DNA from 3 places in the Candidatus Pantoea multigeneris genome. Region 2 is predicted to be linked to each of the others. Evidence: predicted binding sites of a transcription regulator. Region 2 holds the regulator's gene; each other region holds the start of a gene.
The links. The regulator Fur, encoded in region 2, represses iron uptake genes when iron is present. The targets are predictions, from matches to a motif close to ATAATAATGAGAACNACTATCAA.

Region 1 (6,588 bases), on a different contig from region 2:
CACAACAACGTCGTTTGCGCTTGGGTCTGTTTGTACAACCGGTTGGTCAGCACGTGAGCGGCTGGCGGTTAACGGAAAATCTCGGATCGCCAACCGATATCGACTGGCTGATCACGCTGGCTAAGAAAGCGGAAGCGGGCACGTTTGATCTCTTCTTTGTTGGCGATGCGCTGGCGACCAGCATGTATCGCCTGCCATCCACCATGGCGCGCCTTGAGCCGCTGACCCTGTTGTCGGCGCTGGCTGTTAATACACGCCGTATTGGTCTTGCCGCAACGGCTTCCACCACGTTTAGCGATCCTTTCACCATGGCGCGTGCGTTCTCCTCCCTGGACCACATCAGCCGTGGCCGTGCCGCATGGAATGTCGTGACTTCTTTCTCTGCTGATGTCGCACGTAACTTTAGCCGTGATGATATGCCCAACCACGCAGAGCGCTATGGCCGTGCGCGTGAGTTCCTGGACGTGGCCTTCAAACTGTGGGAAGGCTGGGAAGAGGGGGCGGTGCAGCCAGACGCGGCGAGTGGCCGCTACTTCGTGGATGAAAAAATTCAGCCTATTAACCACCAGGGTGAGCATTTCCAGGTGCAGGGGCCGCTCAACATCACCCGTTCTCCACAGGGGCGTCCAGTGATTATCGAAGCTGGCTCGTCTGCCGATGGGCAAAAACTGGCCGCAGAAACCGCAGAAGTGATCTTCACTGCGGCGGCGAGCCTGGAAGAGGCGCAAACGTTCTATCGCTCGCAGAAAGATCAGGTGGTTGCGGCAGGTCGTAATCCAGAGCACGTGGTGATTATGCCGGGTGTGATGCCGATTGTTGGACGCACGCGTGAAGAAGCACAGGCACTGTGGAAAGAGCTGAACTCACTGGTTGATATCGAAAATGGCTTACGCCAGCTCTCGCTGCGTTTCAGCATGGATATGTCCCAGTTCCCACTGGATGGCCCGGTACCGGAAGTTCCGCTGGGTGAAGGGAATCAGAGCCGTGTGAAACTGATGACCGATATGGCAAAACGCGAAAACCTGACGCTGCGTGAGTTAGCGGCGGTTGCAGCAGGTTCCCGTGGTCACCGTGTGATTGTCGGTACGGCTGAAGATATTGCCGATGACTTCCAGCTCTGGCTGGAGCAGGGTGGTGCAGACGGTTTCAACATCATGCCTGCGGTGATGTCAGAACAACTGGACCTGTTTGTTGAGCTGGTTATTCCTGAACTGCGCCGCCGTGGGCTGTTCCATGAAGATTATGAACACGCGACGCTGCGTGAGAACTTAGGTTTGCCGGTGGCCTGATAAAACTAAGCCAGCCGTTGAGGCTGGCTTTCGCTTAAATCAGGAAGTCTTCCAGAGAGCCGCCGTTGTCGATGGCTTTCTTAATCGGTGAAGGTGTGCGACCCTGGCCGGTCCATGTCTTCTCCGCACCATCTTCATCGGTGTAGCGGTATTTTGCTGGGCGCGCGGCACGAGTTTTGCTCTCCTGAGCACTCCCCATCAATTCGCTGATATCAATTCCATCATTGAGCAGCATGGCACGATACTGAGCAAGCTTATCGGCTTTTTCCTGACTGGCAGCGTTTTCTGACGCCATTTCTTCGCGCCGTTCTGTAACTACCACTGAGAATTTATCTAACATCTCATCAAGCATGTCCACGTCCATTTCACGGACCAGAGCACGCAACGTGCGAATGTTATTTAAAGACTTTAACGCCTCGCTCATTCATTATCCTTTATAAAACTGCTTTATCTGAGTCGGGGAGTCTACGGCAAAAAGAGAAAGAAAGCGATATGAGTAAAGCGTCGAAAATTTACACTGAAGACGTAACACGATTTAATAAAAATAAATGGAACGAGGCGCACCTCGTTCCGAATAGTGGAATTAATTAACTCGAGTGATAAAAGGGAAACCCGGCCGTTGCCAGACTGGCGATCAGTAATACCAGTGATGTTGCACAAGACCAACGCAGGGTGTTGCGCTGCACCTGGGCATAATCCTGTTGCAGCATCCCCACCAGCAAATAGGTGGAAGCCACTAAGGGACTGAGGATATGTACCGGCTGCCCGACTAAAGCGGCACGCGCCATCTCAATAGGCTCAATCCCGTACTGTCCTGCGGCTTCAACCAGTACCGGCAGCATCCCGAAATAGAACACGTCGTTAGACACCATCCAGGTCACCGGAATACTGATTAGCGCTGTGATCAGGGCGAGGTAAGGGCCGAGCGTATCCGGGATGACATGGACAATCCCTTTTGCCAGGCTGTCCGCCATCCCTGTGCCGGAGAAGATGCCCGTAAAGACGGCGGCGGCAAAAATCAGGCTCGCAACGGAGAGAATCGCTCCCGCATGTTTTTGCAGCTGTTCCTGTTGTTCCGACAGTTTCGGATAGTTAATTAAGAACATCAGCGCGGTCGCTAACATAAACAACCACGGCATCGGGATCACATCCAGTACCAGAACGGTCATCAGTGCAATGGTCAATGCCCAGTTACACCAGAAACGCCAGGCCGGACCACTGTTTTCCGGCAGTGAGAGTGTTGGCACTGTTGAAGAGGTCTCTGGCGAGAAACCCAGACGGCGTCTCTCCTGACGGCCGAATATCCATGCCATGACAAATGTCCAGACTACGCAGGCCAATAATGGCAGTAGCATCGGAACAAATAACGATGAAATATCGGCTTTCACTGCGGCTGCGGCACGCGCCGTTGGACCACCCCAGGGAAACATATTACCCAGTCCGGTACATTGCAGCAGGATGCAAGCCGCTTTGAGTTTTGATAATCCCACGCGTTCGTAAATTGGCAGAAAAGCGGAGAGTACGATCATATATACCGTAGCGCCATCACCGTCCAGGGCCACAATAAAGCCCAGTAATGCGGTGCCGAGGTATATTTTTACCGGATCGCTATCAACAGAAGAGACGATTCTTCTGATGATGGGATCAAACATCCCGGCGTCAGTCACGCTCATAAAATAGAGCATGGCAAAAATCAGCATCACTCCGGTGGGTGCTACGGTACGCAACCCTTTCACCACCATCTCCCCGGTATCCCCTGTGTGTCCGGCCAGCAGGGCGAAAAGGGTTGGAATCAGGATCAAAGCGGTTATCGCCGACATTTTTTTGCTCAAAAGCAAGCCAATAAAAGTGACGATCATAAGCAGGCTGATGATCAATAGCATAGTTATTTCCTATATCAGAGGTTTATTATTTTTTACAATCACGCATCACAAAAAATACAAATATGAAACAGTTCTGGCGTTGGTGTTTTTCATTTTTCAGTAGTAAATAGTCATGGTTATTAATTAACGCTGACCCGTGTCGATCATTTTATGTTCGGAATATTCCCCCTGTGATTTCAGTGCCGGTTTATAGACAGTGTCGTTTTTGACACTGATATTTACAACCTATTTAGGCTTTGCCTTCCGGTCCCTTCTCCAATGCTGTATAACCATCCTGGCATTACCTGAAGATAAATAATATTCTCTCATTTTTATGACTAAATTCCTGGCAGGAATGAATGGAACTGAAAGATCTACATTACCTACTGGCGGTACGCGAGACCGGGCACCTGGGCAAGGCCGCTCAGTCCCTTGGTATCACTCAGCCCGCACTGACAAAATGCATCCAGCGCCTTGAGAAAATGTACTCAACCCGACTCATTCTGAAAGTTGGCCGTGGCATGCAACTGACGGAAGCGGGTATCCTACTTTGTGAACGTGCTCAAAAAGTTGTCCACCTGATGCAGGTGACGCGACAAGACATGCAGGCTCTGGGAGAGGGCAAAGCGGGCGTGATTCGCATTGGCGTTGCCGCAACCGCCGCAGAATTCATGTTGCCACAGCTAACACATGAACTGCTGATGCGTGCCCCTACGGCCGTACTGGAAGTGCAGGTGGGTCTGAACGATCTGCTGCAGAAAAAACTGCGTGAGAACAAGATCGATCTGATTTTGGGCTTCTTACCGGGACAAAATAATGAATTTGTCACCCGACCGCTGGTAGAAGATCCGGTGGTGGTGGTCGCCAGTCGTAACCACCCGCTAGCGGGCATTCACCCCACACCAGAGCAGCTAGAGCAATATCGTTGGTTACTGACTTCAGATAACGTAGCGACACGGCAATGGTTAGAGCAGCGCTTGCGCAGTGGGGGCTATGCGGCGCCGAGAGTCCAGATGCTAAGTAATACCATGTCACCCATGCGTCAGGTGATTGCGCAGACCCAACTGCTGAGTTTTATTTCTCGCCGTCTGTTACAGGGGCAGGAGTTATTAACTGAAATTCATCTGCCGTTAGTGATTATGCCGCGTACTTTCGGCTGGCAGTTCCGCTCGTTGAGCGAGCTCTCGCCTGCTTCACGTCTGTTAGTCGAACTGGCCGAAAAACACTGGCGCTGGTGAGCATAGCGAAAATGCACGCACGGATGTCGTGCATCTTCTCCTCGCGTTAAAGGGTTTTTAGTTCTGCCTTTGCCTCAATAAAGATATATTTTCACTCCGATAATCACGCAGCAAAATCATTATTCCGCGCAGTCCAGATGAAATAATTTCATTGAGGTAAGCTTTATTGTAAATAATCGGTAGCTACTGACAGTAACAACTTGCGCTGATAATAATAATGCGTATAGTTCTCATCAGCATTCTGTAAGTTATGCTGAATGATTCAGCATAGTTTAGGTGAAGCCTATCGTCTCGCCCCGTTCAGAGTGGGCAATGCGTTTGTCTGCACCTCTTGCAACACAACAATAAAAGCCGTCAGAGGATTTCATGATTAATGATGTTTCGCGCGTCAGGGATTCGTTCGTCCCAAAAACACCACTTCGTCTCTCGCTTCTCACGCTGTTAGTAGCTAGCGCGCTGGCGCATGCCGCCAGTACCGATCAGCCTACGTTGACGGTCAATGCGGATGCCAGCGCCAGCGGTGACAGCAGCAGTTCGCAGCAGGATTCCCAGGACTATGCGGTCAAAAGCACCCGAGCAGGCACCAAGCTTAATCTGGTACCCCGTGATGTGCCTCAGTCGATCAGTGTGATCACTGAACAGCGCTTGAAAGATCAGAACCTGCAAAATATTGGTGATGCGCTGGCGAATACCACTGGCGTGACGCTGTCACAAATTGACTCCGATCGACAGAACTTTTTCGCGCGCGGATTCTATATCAATAACTTCCAGTTTGATGGTATTCCTGCCACACAGAGCAACGTGTGGGACTTCGGCGACTCTTCACTCGATAGCGCGTTCTTTAACAGCATCGAAGTTGTGCGTGGCTCTACCGGCCTGATGAGCGGTTCCGGTAACCCGTCTGCAACTGTGAATATGCTGCGTAAACACGCAGACAGCCGTGAGTTTAAAGGCAACGTTTCAGCCAGCTACGGCACCTGGGATAACCAGCGCTATGTGGCTGATTTGCAGGCTCCACTGACGGAGTCGGGCAACGTGCGTGGTCGCCTGATCGCAGGTTATCAAGATCAGGATAGCTGGATGGATCGCTACCACAAACGCGATAAATTCTTCAACGGCATGATTGATGCCGATCTAACCGACAGTACTCAACTTTCGGTGGGGTATATTTATCAGGAAAGCCATACCAATGACCCGTCATGGGGCGGGATGCCGATCTGGTACAGCAATGGCACGCGCGTTAACTACAGCCGCCATTTCAATGCCGCACCAGACTGGACCTTCTCTGACAAAGAGATCAAACAGGTTTATGCCACGCTGACGCAAAACTTTGCTAACGGCTGGCAGGCGCGTGTGAATGGCACCTACACCGAAAACGTCTTCAACACCTTGCTGATGTATGGTTATGGCAATCCAGATCAGGAAACCGGCGAAGGCGTAGTGGGCTATGGCGGCTGGAATAAAGGAACGCGCAAGGTGGCGGCTTTTGATGCCTATGCCAGCGGACCGTTCGAGCTGTTTGGTCGCCAGCATGAGTTGATGTTTGGTGCAAACTATAGCCGTCAGCACAGCCGCTTCTTCAATTCATCCCCTACCGAGACGTTGGATCTGGGCGATTTCAACAACTGGAACGGGAATGTGGCCTATCCGGAGTGGAGCGACTGGTCACTCTATTCCGACGACACCATTCGTCAGAAATCGGTTTATACCGCTGCACGCTTCTCGCTGCTGGATCCGTTACATCTGATTGCGGGTGCGCGCTATACCCAATACAGCACCAACGGCACCACCGCGAACGTGAGCAAAAACGATCTGACGCCGTATGCTGGTCTGATTTACGACATTAACGACACCTGGTCAGCTTACGCCAGCTATACGTCAATCTTCCAGCCGCAGACGGAACGTAATACATCCGGGCAATACCTTGATCCGATCCGCGGCAAAACTTACGAAACCGGCCTGAAGTCAGACTGGTTCAATGGTCGCCTCACCACCTCCTTCTCGGTGTTCCGCACCGAGGAGCAGAACCTTGGACAATCGCTTTCTAACACCTACGTCAATGGGTCAACGGAAGTGGCTTATCGTCAAACGAAAGGCGTGGTGAGCCGCGGTGCGGAGTTTGAAGTCAACGGTGCGTTAACCGATAACTGGCAAATGACCTTTGGCGCAGCGCGTTATGTGGCTGAAGAGCGCGATGGT
Region 2 (6,588 bases):
ACATTGGTGCCGTGGGTGGCTCAGAAAACCTCTCGGTGATTGATGCCTGTATTACCCGCCTGCGCCTGACGGTGAAAGACGCAGCACAGGTGAACGAAGGTCTGGCGAAAAAACTCGGCGCTTCCGGGGTGATTCGCCTGAATAAGCAGAGCGTACAGATTATTGTCGGTACCCAGGCAGAAATTATCGCCAATGCCATGAAGCGCGTGTTGCAGAAAGGCCCGGTCGCACCTGCTGAAGCTGCACCAGTGGCTGCACCGGTTGCACCTGTGGCCGCAGCGGCACCGGTACCTGCCAGCGCAGGGAAGGTGGTTGCAACGCTGCTGGCACCCGTAAGCGGTGTGATTGTGACGCTGGAAGATGTGCCCGATGAAGCCTTCGCCAGTGGCGCCGTGGGCGAAGGCCTGGCAATTAAGCCGCGTGATGGCTTAGTGGTTGCGCCTATTGGCGGCACCATCGTGAAAATCTTCCCGACCAACCATGCGTTCTGCCTTGAAACCGATAACGGAGTGCAAATCGTGGTGCACATGGGGCTGGATACCGTGGCACTTGATGGCAAAGGCTTTACCCGCTTGGTAGAAGAAGATGCCGTTGTTACCGCTGGCCAGCCGGTGCTGGAGATGGATCTTGCCTGGTTAAATGCCAACGCGCGCTCCATGGTCAGCCCGGTCGTGGTCAGCAACAGCGACGAGTTTGTTGGGCTGAATCTTCTGGCGCGTGGCCAGGTTGAAGCGGGCAAAACGCCGCTGTTTGAAGTTAAAGGTTAATTTCCCCGCAGTTTCCCGTAAGGCAGGAAGCGATTCCTGCCTTTTTTCTTATCAAGCCCACACAAACAGGTTGTTTCCCGACGGCGCTTTGTGGATCATAATCCGTTAATTCGTGATGCCATCATTAGCTTTGTATTGAGGATTTTTGAGATGAGTGAGGCTGAAGCCCGCCCAACGAACTTTATTCGTCAGATCATCGACGAAGATTTGGCGAGCGGTAAGCACAACAGCGTGCATACCCGTTTCCCGCCTGAACCCAATGGCTATCTGCATATTGGTCATGCGAAATCTATCTGCCTGAACTTTGGCATCGCACAAGACTATCAAGGTCAGTGCAACCTGCGTTTCGACGACACCAACCCAGTAAAAGAAGACATGGAGTTCGTTGAATCCATCAAGCGTGACGTAGAGTGGCTTGGCTTCGCGTGGAGCGGCAATGTACGCTATTCCTCTGACTATTTTGATCAGCTGCATCAGTATGCGGTTGAACTGATCAACAAAGGCCTGGCCTATGTTGATGAACTGTCGGCTGATGAGATTCGCGAATACCGTGGCTCGCTGACTGCGCCGGGCAAAAACAGCCCGTACCGCGATCGCAGCGTGGAAGAGAACCTCGCCCTGTTCGAAAAAATGCGCAGCGGTGGTTTTGCTGAAGGTAAAGCCTGCCTGCGTGCCAAAATTGATATGGCTTCCAGCTTTATCGTGCTACGCGATCCGGTGCTGTACCGCATCAAGTTCGCTGAACACCACCAGACCGGTGAAAAGTGGTGCATCTACCCGATGTACGACTTCACCCACTGTATTTCTGATGCGCTGGAAGGCATTACGCACTCGCTGTGTACGCTGGAATTCCAGGATAACCGCCGCCTGTATGACTGGGTGCTGGATAACATCACGATTCCGGTGCACCCGCGTCAGTACGAGTTCTCTCGTCTTAACCTCGAATACGCCGTGATGTCGAAGCGCAAGCTGACGCAGCTGGTGAGCGAAAATGTGGTCGAGAGCTGGGACGATCCACGTATGCTGACCGTTTCTGGTCTGCGTCGCCGTGGGTACAGCGCAGCCTCTATTCGTGAGTTTTGCCGCCGCATTGGTGTGACTAAACAGGACAACATCGTAGAGATGGCGTCGCTGGAGTCCTGCATTCGTGACGATCTCAACGAAAATGCACCGCGTGCTATGGCCGTTATCGATCCGATCAAAGTGGTACTGGAAAACCTGCCAGCCGATCACGCCGAAATTATTACGATGCCTAACCATCCTAATAAACCAGAAATGGGTACGCGTGAAGTGCCATTCAGCCATGAAGTGTGGATTGATCGCGCGGATTTCCGTGAAGAAGCCAACAAACAGTACAAACGTCTGGTGCTGGGCAAGGAAGTGCGTCTGCGTAATGCTTACGTGATCCGTGCCGATCGCGTTGAGAAAGATGACGCAGGCAATATCACTACGGTGTACTGCTCGGTTGATCTCGATACGCTGAGCAAAGATCCGGCTGACGGACGCAAAGTGAAAGGTGTGATCCACTGGGTTTCAGCGCAGCATGCGCTGCCAGCAGAAATTCGTCTGTACGACCGTCTGTTTAGCGTACCGAATCCGGGTGCGGAAGAGGACTTCCTCACCGCGATCAACCCTGATTCTCTGCAGATCAAGCAGGGCTTCGTTGAGGCGAGCCTGGCTGATGCGGTAGCCAGCGCACCTTACCAGTTCGAACGCGAAGGCTACTTCTGTGCCGACAGCGTCTACAGCAAGCCCGGTCATCTGGTGTTCAACCGTACGGTTGGCCTGCGTGATACCTGGGCAAAAGCGGGCGAGTAATCGCTGAATGAAAAAAACGCCTGATTTCAGGCGTTTTTTTTATCTGCATGATGGGCGTTGTCTGATATTCAAGCAATTTAGGTATTCTCTGAGGCAAACAGGCAAGATTTCGGTAGGCTGGGAGCCATAAAGTTCATTCATAACAGGAAGTCGTAAGGAAAATGACATCTCTTGCTCAGGAAGCTCGCCATAGTGTTGTGGAGTTGCACCAACTGATCGAACAAATTTTTAATCACTCCAACGATTCAGATGCTATGTCACTGTTTCTCTCGCACTTTCACCCGGAATTTACCATGGTGACACCACAAGGTGCGGCGTTAAATTTCAATGATACTGAAGCGCTGTTTCGCCGTCTGCAAGGGGCGAGAGAGGGCATGCGCATTGCAACCTGCGAGCATCGTTTGATTTCAGCGCACGAAAAAGAAGTGACGGTGCAATACCGCGAAATACAGATGATGAATGGTGAAAGCCACAGCCGCATCGCTGTTGCGGTGCTGGATTTTAGTTCACGCGTGCCGCGCTGGCGCTACCTGCAAGAGACCCGAGTGGTCTAAAGAGATAAAAAAAACCCGCCGAAGTGGCGGGTTTTTTACTGCATCAAAGATTAATCGTTGTGCAGTGTTTCATCTTCACGGCAGTCACCAGACGCACAGTGACCATACAGGTACAGGCTGTGGTTGGTCAGTTTAATACCGTGACGCGTCGCGATATCTTTCTGGCGAGTCTCGATGGATTCATCGCTGAACTCAATCACTTTACCGCAGTCCAGGCAGATCAGGTGATCGTGGTGCTGCTGCTGAGTCAGTTCGAAAACAGACTTGCCACCTTCAAAGTTGTGACGGGTGACAATGCCAGCATCGTCGAATTGGTTAAGAACGCGATATACGGTTGCGAGGCCAATCTCTTCGCCGATATCGATCAGACGTTTGTACAAATCTTCCGCACTGACATGATGGCATGCAGGTTCCTGAAGCACTTCCAGAATTTTCAGTCGTGGAAGCGTGACTTTCAGGCCTGCCTTCTTCAATGCGGAGTTGTTGTCAGTCATGCGGATATTGTCCTGTTACTTAGCGAGTCACTTTGTGGCGCTTGGCCTTGAATGTTGGTCACGCGCTATTCTCATTTGCGTCTCATTATAGAACCGACGCAGCAAAATGAAAACCCGAACACCGGATAAATCAACACAGGCTGTAAGGCGAAGAGTCTTGAGCCAGAGGTGGAGCATCAGATGTCGGTTGTTCCGCTGTCCTGCAATCCAGGAGGAGAATAGGCGGATGACCGTTGTGGGTATTGTACAGTGTTGCAGGTGAAAATAAAAAACGTGTGGCTATTATTTCTATCGCTGTTTCCTTTCCATCAATGTGAGCCAGCGCTCACATTGATAGAAAATGCACATCAGGCGTTAATAATCGCGTCTAACTGCAGTTCATCTTTGATTTGCTTCACCCAGCCGTCAACGCGCTGGTTAGTCAATTCTGGCTGGCGATCTTCATCGATGCACAGACCGAGGAAGTGTTTGTCATCGGCCAGGCCTTTAGAGGCTTCAAAGTGGTAGCCTTCGGTTGGCCAGTTGCCGACAATCACTGCACCGTTCGGTTCGATGATGTCACGGATGGTGCCCAACGCATCACAGAAGTATTCAGCGTAATCTTCCTGATCGCCGCAGCCAAACAGCGCAACCAGTTTGCCGTTGCAGTCCACTTCTTCCAGGGTTGGGAAGAAGTCATCCCAGTCACACTGGGCTTCGCCGTAGTACCAGGTAGGAATACCCAGCAACAGAATGTCGTAACCTTCCAGATCTTCTTTGGTACTTTTAGCGATGTCGTGCACGTCAGCAACGTCTTTGCCCAGCTGCTTCTGGATCATTTTCGCAATATTTTCAGTGTTGCCGGTATCGCTGCCAAAGAAGATGCCTACGATTGCCATGGATAAAAAACCTCTTACATCCGGATTGTGGGATAAATGTGTATGCCTGCGTAATTGTGCGAATGATAGCAGACCGGGGAGAGGGGCGGTACTTTATCAGCCCCTGGTTTGTGTTACTGCGTGCGGTTTCTACTCATCCGCTGCTTTGAGTTGCGCCAGCAGAATTTGTTCAATTAATTCGCTACGACTGATGTTGCGAAGCTCAGCAAGGGTGTTCAGTGCTTCAACGGCTTCACTGTTCAGTTTAAGTTCGACACGGCGCAATCCGCGCACCTTATCGCGTTTTAACTGGTTGCGCTTATTGATACGCAGTTGCTCATCGCGCGAAAGCGGGCTGGTCTTGGGACGACCGGGGCGGCGCTCATCGGCAAACAGATCGAGCGTGGTACGATCAGTGTTTTCTTTAGCCATGACTCTGTGAAACTGAATGGGCGCACACTGCGCGATGTTTATTTAGGTATCATTCAGGCCCACTCACTGAGCATGGCCTGAAATTTTAGCGCGCCATCATACTCTAGCCTGGCGGCGTACGCCAACCCTAAACCACTGGTCGGCAAGCAATTGCTGTTAAAGTGCAAAAAATCGCCGCACGCTACGCAGTACTGCTTCGGGTTTTTCTGCATGAACCCAGTGCCCGGCTCCGCTGATGACATACGCATGGGCGGCCGGGAACTGACGTAACAGGGCATCTCGGTAGCGATTATCCAGATACGGTGATTCACTGCCACGAATAAACAGCGCCGGTTCAGGCCAGGCGGGAATCTCCTCCCAGCCAGAAATCGTGCTGTAGTTATCCCAGAGGACCGGCACATTGAAGCGCCACTCCCCCTCCTGGAACGACTTCAGCAGGAACTGAATCACGCCCTCTTCAGGCAAGCTTTCGCGCATCAACTGCGCCGCCTCGCTGCGGGAAACGATACCTGCCGCTGTCACGGCGCGAATGGCCGCGAAAATTTCATCATGACGTCGGGTTTGATAATCCACTGGCGCAATGTCGATCATCACGAGCTGCTCGACACGCTCAGGGGCAATGGCGCTCATGGTCATGGCAATCTTTCCACCCATGGAGTGGCCAATGACGGAAACCCGATCAATACCCAGATGGTCCAGCGTGTCGAACATGTCCTGCGCCATGGCGCGGTAGTTCATCTCTTCGCTTCGTGGCGAGAGACCGTGATTACGCACATCAACCTGAATCAGTGGACGATCATTTTTCAGGCCGCGTGCCAGGCCGCCGAGGTTGTCCAGGCTACCAAACAGGCCATGAATAAGCAGAATGGGGAGAGAATCAGCAGTCGATTGTTCAGTTTGCAGACGAGCGTTCAAAATCATGGCAAAGTTCTTTACGGTTGTGACCTTGCCTTAGGGTATCATGCTTCCACGATTTCGGGGGGCTAGCGTGCAATTGGGTGATATTCTGACTTTTGCGGTTAATCGGTTTGAAGACTTTCGACCCACCTGAATTTAACTTTATAATCCTGATGTTAGAACCCGTTCCCGGCGTGTACAGGCCAGATTTTTCTTAACTCTGTATGCGGTTGGTCGGTTCTGTCATGAGCAAGAACGATACGGACCAAGATGAAAACGATTGAAGTTGACGAAGATCTCTACCGCTACATTGCCAGCCATACTCAACACATTGGGGAGAGCGCCTCTGACATTTTACGGCGGATGCTTAAATTTACGCCTGGGCAAGCAGCGCCTGTTGCTGCGGTCAGCCGCCCGGCAGAAAGCATTGCACCAAAAGAGACGCGCAAAGGGCCACAGGATCGCGTACGTGCGGTGCGTGAATTACTGTTGTCAGATGAGTATGCCGAGCAGAAAAAAGCGGTTAACCGTTTTATGCTGATTTTGTCAACGCTTTATCGTCTTGATCCACAAGCGTTTTCTGATGCTTCTGCGTCACTGCAGGGGCGCACTCGTGTCTATTTTGCGGGTGATGAGCAGACGCTGTTGCAGAATGGCACCCATACGAAGCCGAAGCACGTGCCAGGCACACCGTACTGGGTGATTACCAATACCAATACCGGTCGCAAATGCAGCATGGTAGAGCATATTATGCTGGCAATGCAGTTCC
Region 3 (6,588 bases), on a different contig from region 2:
GTCCACGTAGTCCAGCTGCAGTTTTTTCAGGCTTTCATTCAGGGCCTGTTCCGCATTCTGCTGCTGGTCATTCCACAGCTTGGTGGTAACAAAAATCTCCTCGCGCGGTACGCTGGCGTTTTTCAATGCCAGACCCACACCCTCTTCATTTTTGTAAATTGCGGCGGTATCGATGGAACGATAGCCGACCTCAAGTGCTTTTAGCACTGCTTGTTCCGTATCCTTTTGGCTGGCCTGCCAGACACCCAGACCCAACTGGGGCATCTTATTTCCATCATGCAGTTTGATAATCGGCTGATCTGCCATAACAACTCCTTTCTTTTGCAGTGGGCTAACAACGAGTAATTCTAGTCAACAAACGGCGCTGCTGGGGGAATTGTGCCGCAAGAAGTGTAAGGACATGCTGCCTGTTTCTACTGCTCTCTTGCCTGATCCTCCAGAACGATGGTGATTTGTACTGTCTGCTGGCAAACTGAATTTTTCGCGAGGAGCAGCGCTATGGGCAACGAAGAACTCTGTCAGCAACTGGCACAGCAGGTGATAAGCCTGATGACACAGCAACGGGAACAGCTGTGTACCGTCAACAATGTCAGCCTGATTTATGCCAACCAGCACTGCCCGCGCACGCCGCTGATGTACCAGCCCGGCATTGTGATTCTGTTTCAGGGGCGAAAAACCGGCTATCTCGGCAGCACGGTTTTTCATTACGATGCCACCAAATATCTGATGCTTACCGTGCCGTTACCGGTGGAGTGTGAAACCTGGGCCAGTCCTGAATCACCGTTGGCAGGGATGTGCGTCAGCGTGGATATTGCCGGTGTGCAGGATCTGCTGATGGAGATCGGCCATGATGAGAGCTTCCAGCCCCAGCCGCAAACGTCGGGCATTCACTCCGCTTCCCTGAGCGCAGAAATGCTCTGTGCCGCCGAACGTCTGTTGGATGTGATGACTCACCAACGCAATGCCCGCGTGCTGGGGCCACAGATCGTGCGGGAAATTATCTACCATGTACTCACCGGGCCGTGCGGCGGCGCGCTGCTTTCACTGGTGAGCCGCCAGACGCAGTTTAGCCAGATTGCGCGCGCGTTGCGGCGTATTGAAGCGCACTTTGCGGAAAACCTCAGCGTGGATCAACTGGCAGCCGAAGTGAACATGAGCGTGTCGGCATTCCATCATAACTTCAAGGCGGTAACGCAAACGTCGCCGCTGCAATACCTGAAACGCTATCGGCTACATCAGGCCCGTTTGCTGTTACTGGAAGGGGTTCGCGCCAGCGTGGCGGCGGTACGTGTCGGTTACGAAAGTCCTTCGCAATTCTCGCGTGAGTTTAAACGTTACTTCGGCGTGACGCCGGGGGAGGAAGCCGGGCGGGTGCGCCAGACGCTGGCAGAACCAGCGAACTGACGCACTGAAATCAGGCGGTTTTTTGGCGACGTTTACGCCAGATAACCACAATACTGCCGGTCAGACCGAAGAACAGCATGCACATCGGCAGCACCATCAGGATGGCCATCACCTGATCTTCATGGCGTTTGATAAACGGTACCTGGCTGATGCCATAACCGAGCGCGACCAGAATGCCTACCCAGAGTGCGCCACTCAGCCAGTTAAACAGCTGAAAACGGCCATTCTTGAGGCCAGAAATACCCGCAAGCGTAGGCAGCAGCGTGCGGACAAACGCCAGAAAACGGCCAACCAGCAGCGCCATCAGACCGTGGCGGTTGAACAACTGCCACGCACGCTGGTGATACTGTGCCGGTAGGTGCATCAGCCAGCCTTTCACTATTTTTGAGTTACCCAGCCAGCGCCCCTGTAGATAGCTCAGCCAGCAGCCAAGACTGGCGGCAGCGGTGAGGATTATCATGGTCGGCACAAATTCCATGACGCCTTTGGCGATCATCGCGCCCGCCAACAGCAACAGGCTATCGCCCGGCAGGAAGGCGGCCGGCAGTAAACCATTTTCCAGAAACAGCGTCAGGAACATCACGCCGTAAACAACCCAAACCACTTCTGGATTGGCCAGCGCAGCGAAATCCTGATGCCACAACGCGCGCACAATCTCGTGTAAAACACCCATCTGTTATTCCATCGAGTTTCAAGGATTCTATTTTAACCGGCACAGGGCTTATGCAGCGGATTGACCGCCCACGGCCCTGACCGTGGTTGAGCTAATATTGATGTTTAATGCTTTAGTCGGGCAAACCCGGCCGCCAGATCGGCAATCAAATCGTCTACGTGCTCCAGCCCAATGTGTACGCGCACCAGCGTGCCGGTGAAATCCACACCCCCCGCAGGACGGATAGCGGCTAACTCTTCCGGCTGATTCGCCAGAATCAGTGACTCATAGCCGCCCCATGAATAGGCCATGCTGAAGTGATGGAAGCCATCGAGGTAGTGAGCGAGCTGCTCACGGCTCAGCTTCTGATGAAGAATAAAGGAGAACAACCCACTGCTACCGCTAAAATCGCGCTGCCAGAACTGATGCCCTTTACACTGCGGCAGAGCCGGGTGATTGACGCGCGCCACTTCCGGCTGCTGTGCCAGCCACTCAGCGACTTGTAAGCCACTCTCTTCATGCTGACGCAGACGCACGGCCAGGGTACGCAGACCTCGGCTGGCCATATAAGCCGTATCTGCATCGACCATCTGGCCCATCAGGTAGGAGTTCTCACGCAGTTGCTCAAGGCAGCGGGCGTTGGCCACGGCGGTGCCGATCATGGCATCGCTATGGCCGATAAGGTATTTGGTTCCTGCCTGGATCGAGATATCGATGCCATGCTCCAAAGCGTTAAACAGCACACCTGCGCCCCAGGTATTATCAAGCATGATAATGGCTTCTGGCGCTTTGGCTCTGACGGCTGCAACGATGGCAGGAATATCCTGCACTTCCATGGTGATGGAAGCGGGTGATTCAAGGAACACGACGCGGGTATTAGGTTGGATCAGCTCCGCGATCTCACTGCCGATGCAGTGGTCGAAATAGGTGGTACTGACGTTCATTTTGCTGAGGATTTTGCTACAAAAATCCTGCGTGGGTTCATACACCGCGCCGCTAACCAGAATGTGATCGCCTGCAGAAACAAAAGCCAGAATGGCGTTGGAAACTGCGGCAGCACCGCAAGGGTAGAGAACACAACCGGCACCGTTTTCCAGCTCGGTCATCGCATCCTGCAAGGCGAAGTGGGTTAGCGTGCCACGGCGACCATAAAAGAGTTCACCTTTAGCGCGACCGGCAGTGGCCCGTTTCTTATCCGCTACGGTATCAAATACCAGAGAAGATGCGCGTTGAATGACGCTGTTAACCGAGCCCTGGGTATATCGCTTGCTGCGTCCTGCACTGACCAGCGTCGTATCAAGTTTTTTGGTTGTCATCACTGCCTGCTTTTGCCGCTACTCACAAAGTCTTCACGTTATCATGAAACCCCGCCTGACGTGAGTCTGATTCATTCTCAACCGCATGCCTTTTATGGCTACCCTCCACAAAAAATGTCAAATGCAGAGAATTGAGAAGGAAAAGCGCAGCATTTGATTGTAAATAGTAATGAGAACGACTATCAATTCGCTGTCAGTCTGCTATTATTTTGCCCTGATTCGGGAACTGTGCATGACAAGGTTGGAGACGCAGCGTGGTAGCCAGTGATTTGATGCAAACGGACCTCTCCGTTTGGGGCATGTATCAACATGCGGATATCGTGGTAAAAGTGGTAATGATTGGCCTGTTACTGGCTTCAGTTGTTACCTGGGCAATTTTCTTCGGTAAGTATGCTGAGCTGAGCGCTGCTAAACGTCGCCTGAAGCGTGAGCAACTAGCGATTGGTGAAGCACGTTCGCTGAAAGAAGCAGAGCGTATTTCAGCGGAATTCAGTGCAAACAGCCACAGCCTGGTGCTGTTGAATGATGCGAAGAATGAGCTGGAGCTTTCCGCCGGTGCCGAAGACACCAACGGTATTAAAGAACGTACCAGTTTCCGCCTTGAGCGTCGTGTGGCTGCCTTCAGCCGCCATGCAGGCCGCGGCAACGGTTTCCTCGCCACTATCGGTTCTGTTTCCCCGTTCATCGGCCTGTTCGGTACGGTGTGGGGCATCATGAACAGCTTTATCGGTATTGCTAAAACGCAGACCACTAACCTTGCTGTGGTTGCACCGGGCATTGCAGAAGCACTGCTGGCAACCGCCATTGGTCTGGTAGCGGCAATTCCGGCCGTGGTTATCTATAACGTGTTCGCACGTATGATTGCCAACTACAAAGCCTCTCTGGGTGACGTAGCGGCACAGGTTCTGCTGCTGCAAAGCCGCGATCTCGACCTGGGTAACTCCAAAACTGAGGCTCCGCACGCAGCGGCTCAGAAATTACGCGTAGGTTGATCTCATGGCGATGCATCTCAACGACGGCACCGAAAGTGATGGTGAAATGCATGAAATAAACGTCACACCGTTTATCGATGTGATGTTGGTTCTGCTGATTATCTTCATGGTGGCTGCGCCGCTGGCAACGGTTGATATTCGTGTCAATCTGCCTGCCTCGACCAGCACGCCACAGCCGCGCCCAGATAAACCTGTTTATCTCTCTATCAAGGAAGATAATCAGCTCTACGTGGGCAACGATCAGGTCACGAGCGATAACCTGGTGAGTGTGCTGAACGCACAGACACAGGGCGATAAAGAAACCACCATCTTCTTCCAGGCAGATAAGTCAGTGAGTTATGAAACCCTGATGAAAGCGATGGATGAGCTGCGTGGTGCAGGCTACCTGAAGATTGGTTTGATGGGCATGGAGAGCGTGCAGAAATAACGCTCGCATCCGCCAGAAAAAGCTCCCTTATGGGGGCTTTTTTTATGCCTGCGGTTCGGTGGATTTGTGGTTTCTCGTAAAGAAACTTCATTTGGTATTTAAAAATGTTAATTGCTGTAAATGCCAGTGGTTCATGCTGGCTGAGATGAACTGTTAATTTCTTGTTACTTTTGGCAGGGTGGGAGTGCGGCGAACAGTGAGGGTGGTCACGGTAATAGGGCAAATAGCAGGCTACAAGGGGGAAAAAATATAAGGAAAGCCAATATGAGCCAAAGTGAGACCGTGCCTAAGCCACAAAAAAGCGCCGCGAGGACAATCTTCAATGTCACCAGTGGCAACTTCCTCGAAATGTATGATTTTATGGTGTTTGGCTACTACGCCACCGCCATTGCCAAAACCTTTTTCCCTGGAGATAACCCCTTTGCGTCGTTGATGCTGACGCTCATGACCTTTGGTGCAGGCTTCCTGATGCGTCCTCTGGGTGCCATCGTGCTGGGTGCTTATATCGACCATCATGGCCGTCGTAAGGGATTACTGCTGACGCTGGGACTGATGGCGATCGGTACGCTGACCATTGCGCTGGTGCCGGGTTACGCCACCCTCGGCGCGGCTGCACCGGTGCTGATTCTGCTTGGCCGTTTACTGCAAGGCTTCTCCGCAGGCGTTGAGCTGGGCGGGGTATCTGTTTATCTCTCCGAAGTGGCACCTCCAGGCCGTAAAGGCTTCTTTGTGAGCTGGCAGTCTGGTAGCCAGCAGGTTGCGGTGATCTTCGCGGCGCTGTTAGGTCTGCTGCTCAACCACCTGTTAGATAAAGAAGCGGTCAGCGATTGGGGCTGGCGCATCCCGTTCTTTATCGGCTGTATGATTGTGCCGTTCCTGTTCTGGATCCGTCGTATGCTGGAAGAGACGGAAGCGTTTAGCCAGCGTAAGCACCACCCTTCCATGGGTGAGATCATGCGTTCAGTGGCCAGCAACTGGACACTGATACTGGCAGGCATGCTGATGGTGGTCACCACTACGGTGATGTTCTACATGATCACCGCGTTTACCCCGACTTTCGGCAAAACCGTGCTGATGATGAGCGATAAAGAGAGCTTCCTTGTGACGCTGGCGGTTGGGGTTTCTAACCTGATCTGGCTGCCGCTGATGGGCTCACTGTCTGACCGTATTGGCCGTCGCCCCCTGCTGATCACCTTTACCATCCTGATGATTCTGACCACCTGGCCGGTGCTGCATTGGCTGGTGGGCAATGCTAGCTTTGTTCATCTGCTGGAAGCTGAGCTGTGGCTCTCCTTCCTGTACGGCAGTTATAACGGTGCGATGGTGGTTTACCTGGCTGAGATTATGCCTGCTGAAGTCCGGGCTTCCGGTTTCTCTATGGCGTACAGCCTGGCAACCGCGCTGTTTGGTGGGTTCACCCCGGCGATCTCTAGCTACCTGATCCACGCCACGGGTGACAAAGCGATGCCGGGTGTCTGGCTGACCTTTGCGGCGGTGTGTGGCCTGATTGGCACCCTGCTGATTGGCCGGATGGTAAAACAGTACAAAGTGCGCCACGCCGGTTCACCGGCCAGCGCCTCAATGTAGTCAGAACGAGAGATCCACAGTCACGCTATCGGTGTAACTTCCCGCCGCTGGCGTGGTCTGTGAAGTCAAAATCTGGGCGGTGTAAGTAAAGCCGCTCACCGTCCCGGTTGTGGCTGGCGTGGTTGCGGATGCACTGCTCCAGCGTTCGGTTCCCAGCGGCCCCCAGCGGCTGGTGCCGGTGGTCCCCTTGTAAATCTCATACGCTAGTCG

Region 1: a site for Fur is predicted at 4,607-4,629, ahead of fhuE (ferric-rhodotorulic acid/ferric-coprogen receptor FhuE). Genes of this name have one in related genera too.
Region 3: a site for Fur is predicted at 3,536-3,558, ahead of exbB (tol-pal system-associated acyl-CoA thioesterase). Genes of this name have one in related genera too.

The regions. Positions count from the first base shown of each region.
Region 1 covers NZ_VWXF01000004.1:337,708-344,295, reverse strand. The annotation lists gene F3J40_RS12415 (LLM class flavin-dependent oxidoreductase) at 1-1,289, shown strand, start outside; gene F3J40_RS12410 (H-NS family histone-like protein) at 1,324-1,713, opposite strand; gene F3J40_RS12405 (CitMHS family transporter) at 1,877-3,172, opposite strand; gene F3J40_RS12400 (LysR family transcriptional regulator) at 3,511-4,389, shown strand; gene fhuE (ferric-rhodotorulic acid/ferric-coprogen receptor FhuE) at 4,756-6,588, shown strand, end outside.
Region 2 covers NZ_VWXF01000006.1:190,310-196,897, reverse strand. The annotation lists gene nagE (N-acetylglucosamine-specific PTS transporter subunit IIBC) at 1-767, shown strand, start outside; gene glnS (glutamine--tRNA ligase) at 918-2,585, shown strand; gene F3J40_RS15410 (hypothetical protein) at 2,747-3,139, shown strand; gene fur (ferric iron uptake transcriptional regulator) at 3,190-3,633, opposite strand; gene fldA (flavodoxin FldA) at 3,981-4,511, opposite strand; gene ybfE (LexA regulated protein) at 4,641-4,922, opposite strand; gene ybfF (esterase) at 5,079-5,843, opposite strand; gene seqA (replication initiation negative regulator SeqA) at 6,090-6,588, shown strand, end outside.
Region 3 covers NZ_VWXF01000002.1:283,573-290,160, reverse strand. The annotation lists gene dkgA (2,5-didehydrogluconate reductase DkgA) at 1-306, opposite strand, end outside; gene F3J40_RS06780 (AraC family transcriptional regulator) at 499-1,404, shown strand; gene F3J40_RS06775 (DedA family protein) at 1,415-2,077, opposite strand; gene metC (cystathionine beta-lyase) at 2,182-3,372, opposite strand; gene exbB (tol-pal system-associated acyl-CoA thioesterase) at 3,645-4,364, shown strand; gene exbD (TonB system transport protein ExbD) at 4,369-4,791, shown strand; gene F3J40_RS06755 (MFS transporter) at 5,056-6,378, shown strand; gene F3J40_RS06750 (Csu type fimbrial protein) at 6,379-6,588, opposite strand, start outside.